Regions from separate parts of the Clostridium sp. 001 genome, predicted to be linked through region 1. Evidence: riboswitches for the same ligand, from Rfam matches in the RefSeq annotation. Region 1 holds a riboswitch; the other holds the start of a gene.

Region 1 (3,218 bases):
CAAATCTGGGTTACTTTCTGGAGTAACTGTCACAGTATGCCTACCGTTCACTAAATTGTCATAGGACATATTAGCGAGCAAATAGTTTTGTTCAATCATCGTTGAACATACAAATCCTGTTGGTGTTAATAGTGTGCCTTTATAATCATAAATTTGATTTAGTTCTGCTGTCTTTACAGTATTATAAGAAGTATGTGTACCAAAAGCTGGTGCAACCAATAAACCACAAACTATGCCAAAAGCTAGTAAATTTTTTATAATTATATATCAAAAAGGATTTTTTACATATATTTTCATAATAATAAAGTATTTTAATATAATGTAAATAAAAAGAGGAATTTTTAAGTTTTTGTAGAATGCTTAAAAATGAATTTTTTATTAAATATATCAGCTCTAGTTTTTTATAATGAAGGAAGGTAATTAATGTGATAGATGGAATTAAACATTTATCTACTAAAACAATTTTAATTATAATTTTAGTTGTAATTGTTGCAGGGTGTTCTGGATTTTATTATTTCAACAAGGTTAAGCCATATAATGATCTTTTGACGGCTGCAAATAAAGCTGTAACTACAGAAGATTACGATAATGCAATAAAGTTTTATACAGAAGCAGAGACTTATAAGAAAACTTCTGATGTTGATAAAAAGATACAACTTATGAGCGTTTTAAAGAAGTCAAAAGAAAATTATGAAGGTGCTGTGCAAAAAATGAAGAGCAAGGATTACCTAAGTGCAATTAATATTTTCAAGAAGGTAGATAAACAAGACCCTAAAAGATATAGTGATTCTCAAAATAAAATCAATGAGTGTAAAAAACTATATGTATCTGATAATTTAGCTAAGGCCAAAGATGATATAAAAAATAATAAGTTTGATGAAGCAAGTATTTGTTTAAATAACATATTTAAGCTTGATGCTAATAATTCTGATGCGAAAAAACTTGAGGGTGATATTGCGGATGGTCAAAAAAAGAAAGATCAAACTGAAGCAGCTGAAGCTTCTACAGGAGTTCCTTCAGCAAGTGGATCAGTAACCTTTGATCAGGCATTGTCTATGGTCTTGAAAGCTGAATTTCCTGATGGCAAATACGCAGTAATTAAGAATGATGATGGAACGAATTTGTATGCAAGTCTTGATTCTACTGCAGTAATTAAAAATGAGGTTAAGTGTATGGCAGATTATCGCGGTAAAACAATTTCTTATGATAGTAAAGAATCTAAACCTATAGAAGCATATTTTAATAGTAATTCATCTACTACAAAGAATGGCTATGAATTTTATCTTACTTTAGGAGGTCATACGAGAGATGGATATTATGTTGAGGCTTCTACAGGCAAACTATATAAACATGATATGGGAAATGTACACAGTATCAACTAGAACTTTTAGATATAGGTGAGTATAATTTAACTACCACCTGATTAAATCAGGTGGGGAAAAGTCAGTTAGTAATAGTGTTATTAAAGATATAGAAAACAAGTTTAACAAATAGACAGACGTTAATACAGATAAAGTTAGTTTATTTGTTGCATTTGCTAGGTCAGCTTTACATTGTAAATTGATCAACTTTGTTATTTAAATAACAAAAGATATTTTTATTGAAATTCCATATTCTAAGGTGTATATTAATAATGTAGTAAAAAGTATATAAATTGGATGAATATAGTGCGAGATAACATCTAGTTGTTAACCGAAGAAGCAATGATATACCGCCACGGCTATATCAAAAACTCTCAGGTAGAAGGAGCGCTGTAGGACAAAACTCTGAAAAATCTGCTATAAAAGCAGTACCAAAGGTGAAAGATATTTAATATCGAAACTCTCAGGTAAAAAAACAGAGGATATGTGGACTATTAGGTAAATAGTCTCCATATCCTTTTTTAATGCATAAAAATATGAAGGAGGTCTTATGTTATGGAAGAATTAAAGAAAACTCCGCTGTTTGATTCTTATGAGAAATACGGTGCAAAAATAATAGATTTTGCAGGATGGGATATGCCAGTACAATTTGAAGGCATAACAGCTGAGCACCAAGCAGTACGTAAAAAAGCAGGATTGTTTGATGTCTCACATATGGGAGAAGCAGATATAACAGGAAAAGATGCACTAGAATTTGTTCAAAATTTAATAACAAATGATGCATCTAAGATTAAAGAAAACCAAATATTATATACACCTATGTGCTATCCAGAAGGTGGAATAGTGGATGATATACTTGTTTATAAATTTACAAATGAGCACTTTTTTCTCGTAATAAATGCTGCAAATACGGATAAAGATATTGATTGGATGATGAAAAATAAGGGAAATTTTCAGGTAGATATAAAAAATATATCTCCTTCAATTATACAGCTTGCAATTCAGGGGCCAAATGCGCAAAAAGTACTTCAAAAATTAACGGATACAGACTTAGATAACATCAAGTTCTATTTCTTCAAAAAAGATGTACTAGTTGCAGGAAAAAAATGCTTGGTTTCAAGAACAGGATATACAGGAGAAGATGGATTTGAAATTTATTCAGGAACTGAAAATGCAGAGTATCTGTGGGATAAAATACTTGAAACAGGTAAGGAAGATGGCATAAAACCAGTAGGACTTGGTGCAAGGGACACTTTGAGATTTGAAGTTAGCTTGCCCCTTTATGGAAATGAATTGTCTAAATCAATTACACCTCTTGAAGCAGGTATAGGAATTTTTGTCAAATTAGATAAAGACAATTTCATAGGTAAGGATGCTCTTGTAAAGCAGAAAAAAGAAGGACTAAAGAGAAAAATAGTGGGTTTTGAAATGAAGGAAAGAGGAATTTCAAGGCACGGATATGAAGTTTTTGCAGAGGATAAGAAAATAGGAGAAGTAACCACTGGATATCGCTCGCCTTCTTTAAATAAAAATATAGGTTTTGCTTTAATTGATTCTAAATATGCATCCATTGGAACTTCTATTTCTATAAAGGTGAGAAATAAGCTTTTGAAAGCCGAAGTGGTTAGTAAAAAATTTTATAATAAAAATTATAACAAATAGTGAGGGGGATTTATAAATGAAAACTTTAAAGGAATTATTGTATTCAGAAGATCATGAATGGATAAAAGTTGATGGAGACAAAGCCTATATAGGTATTACGGATTTTGCACAGGATTCTTTAGGAGAAATTGTTTTTGTGGAACTTCCTGAAGTGGATTCAGAATTCTCAAAAGGTGATGTATTTGGAACAGTTGA
Region 2 (3,218 bases), 1.7 Mb from region 1:
AGCCATAGGCTTATAAGGCATATTCTGTTTTACAACAGTACGTGTTTTTACATAATTAAATTTACCTTCCATATAGAAAGCATAAAATATATTTTTACTTTCTATAAAGCTGTCCAATTCTTTTCTTATATCTTCATAAGAAGTACAATTTTGAATATTATAAGTGTTATAATTCTCCATTTCAGTGACTACAGCAAAAGGAACGGATACGTTTTTGGAACATACGTATACACTGCCATCAGGTTTAGTCCTATAAAAAGTTCCATTTAAGAGAGTTAGTTCACCATCTAGACCTTTAAAAGTACCTATACCAAAATTTCCTTTTTTTAGAAGTTTAGATAATGAAACACAGCCATCATATAGTCCCGAAACAAGTGCATTTATTGTAGACATTTGATATATATGGTTTGGGACTTTCACCTCATCATCCATATTACATTCACCTCTATGTCATTATAGCATAGCAAATTCCTACTTTCTACTCTTAGAATCTGTCACTACAATTAAACACATTTGCTTAAACCATTTAGAAGGTTGATCAAATTTACAAATCTGCAAAATTTAAATTCATAACATTTAGGAATAAATTTCTTTAATGTTAACCTATGCTAAATTTCTTTTGCTGTCTTCTCCAGTTTCCTTTTTTGATTTAAATATCTTGTAAATCACCCCAAGCATTATAAACCATACAGGTGTTACAAATAGAGCTACACGAGTTTCATTATTAAGTGCCAATGTAACTATAACAAAAGCAAAGAATGCTAGAATTATATAGTTCATGATTGGATAAAGTGGCATTCTAAATTTATTCTTGGCAGCAAGTTCAGGTTTAGTTTTACGATATTTCATGTGGCAGATAACTATAATTGCCCAAACATATATATAGCAAAATGTTGATATACTTGTAATTAGTACAAATACTTCACCTGGCATGATATAGTTTAAAATAACTGCAATTAATATAACGGCTGCAGAAAATATTGCAGCATTGCAAGGTATATGGTTAGAAGTTAATTTTTTCATTGAATCAGGTGCATTTTTTTCTTGAGCAAGAGAGTAAACCATACGGCTTGTACTGAAAATACCACTGTTACAAGCAGATGCAGCTGATGTTAGTACAACAAAATTTACAATGCTTGCCGCTGCTGCAATTCCAACTGAGGCAAATACCTGTACAAATGGGCTTTTAGCCGGATTAATTGAGTTCCATGGATATATGCCCATAATAACAGCAAGTGCTCCTACATAGAAAATAATAATTCTAATTGGAATGTTATTAATAGCCCTTGGAATAACATGCTCTGGATTTTCAGTTTCACCAGCTGTTAAACCAACCAATTCGATTCCAGTGAAAGCAAACACAACCATTTGAAATGAAAGTATAAAACCATTTACCCCATTTGGTAACCAACCGCCATGTCTCCAAAGGTTTGAAAAGCTAGATGCACCAGCACTTGTAGAAAATCCTTTAATAATCATAAATGTACCAACTATAATAAGTGCTAAAATTGCAACAACTTTAATTAATGCAAACCAGAATTCCATTTCACCAAACAATTTCACCGCAGTAAGGTTCATAATTAGTAAAATTACAAGAACTATAAGGCTTGGCACCCATCGAGGTATATTGGGAATCCAGTATTGTACATATAGTCCAGTGGCAGCTACATCGGCCATAGCAAGTGAAATCCAGCAGAACCAGTATGTCCATCCAGTAATAAATGCTGCTCCTTCTCCTAAATAATCGTACACAAACTCTACAAAAGAATGGTAGTTTAAATTAGAAAGCAATAATTCGCCAAGGGCACGCATTACAAAAAATAAAATAATTCCTGTTATAGTATATGCAAATAAAATAGATGGACCAGCCAAGTGAATAGACCTGCCTGAACCAAGAAATAATCCAGTACCAATTGCACCTCCAATTGCAAGTAATTGGACATGACGATTTTTTAGTCCTCTCGATAAATTTTGATTTTCTGATGTTAATTGATCCATTTTATCCCTCCATCTTAGTTAAAAAGCATGTACTAAAAATGCCTTTTCCTATATAAATATTTTATGATTGGAGATACAAATGGGAATAGATAAGATCCAAATGAAGTAATTGATTATGTATTACTTTTTATAAGATATGTTACCTTTCCCCTGTCCTTTTACCTGAGAGTTTCGCCCTGCGACTTTCTCCTTCGGTGCTCAATAAGAGTCTCTCCAAGGATTCATCCAATAGCGGTCATCTCTATAATTAAATAGGTACCTGAAAGATTTACTTCTTCGGTGAATGGCAAAAGCCATAACTCTCCCACTATCTTCATCTGAATTATTAATTTTATTATATACTAATACATATTTAATAAAATTGCAACAACTTCTTCACTTTTAATAAATAAAAATTATATTTAGTCATAATTTCTAAAAGTATTTATACTAAAGTGACCATATTAAGTTAAAACTAAATAAAATTAGAGAAATGAAAATGCTTTTCTATTTAATTAATTCAAATCTCCACTTTTGGCTTACTTCAGGATACTTTTCATGATCTACTTCACTAACAAACATGTCTATTGGTCTTGCGAATACACCGCAGTTACCGTAAAGAGCTTTATATATAACTAATTCTTCTTCTGTCTCAGTATGTGTTGCAAAATCTAATATTAAGTAATTTTTATTTTTAAAGTGTCTAACCATCTTTCCTTTATGATTTCGTAATTCTATTTTTCTTTTTTCTAATTCGTCCATATATTTCACACTCCTTAAATTTCTTGGTATTCACATAAAAATTAATAGCAAAGAAAAAAGTAATCCATCTGGCAAAGACTAGCACCTTTTTCCTACTAATATATTAATTACTCAACTTTCGCAGTTTTAAAACTTTGCGAAGCAAAGCTTCGCAAGTTAAGAATTAATAATGAAAAATTAATAGTAAAGGATGATTTTTAGCTGTCGCAAAAAATCTTTTAATTTATATAAATCAGCAATGTTTCGTTTTAGAGAAACGAGTGGTGAAAAGCTTAATCAAAGATTTTTTGTAGTGTAACGGAAAAAAATTCACATTAACTATTAATTCTTCATTCTTAACTATTAATTAAAAAAGTTTATATGTGCGAAAGTTGAGTTAATTAGAATCCAATATTCCTAAAACAAAATAAACATTCTAGGATTGATTAGTGTTATCGGCACTTTCAATTGGAATTATAATTGCTTGGATAATATCTCAA

What was found. Region 1 has a riboswitch for glycine ahead of gcvT (glycine cleavage system aminomethyltransferase GcvT). Riboswitches for the same ligand answer to the same signal wherever they lie in the genome.
Region 2: it holds a riboswitch for glycine, as region 1 does, so the genes downstream of both, B5S50_RS15705 (amino acid permease) here and gcvT (glycine cleavage system aminomethyltransferase GcvT) in region 1, are expected to answer to the same signal.

The regions. Positions count from the first base shown of each region.
Region 1 covers NZ_CP020473.1:492,064-495,281, reverse strand. The annotation lists gene B5S50_RS02125 (cell wall-binding repeat-containing protein) at 1-219, opposite strand, end outside; gene B5S50_RS02120 (lipopolysaccharide assembly protein LapB) at 426-1,382, shown strand; glycine riboswitch at 1,757-1,850, shown strand; gene gcvT (glycine cleavage system aminomethyltransferase GcvT) at 1,917-3,023, shown strand; gene gcvH (glycine cleavage system protein GcvH) at 3,040-3,218, shown strand, end outside.
Region 2 covers NZ_CP020473.1:3,362,399-3,365,616, reverse strand. The annotation lists gene budA (acetolactate decarboxylase) at 1-432, opposite strand, end outside; gene B5S50_RS15705 (amino acid permease) at 604-1,998, opposite strand; glycine riboswitch at 2,139-2,225, opposite strand; gene B5S50_RS15700 (DUF1653 domain-containing protein) at 2,485-2,739, opposite strand; gene B5S50_RS15695 (TSUP family transporter) at 3,193-3,218, opposite strand, start outside.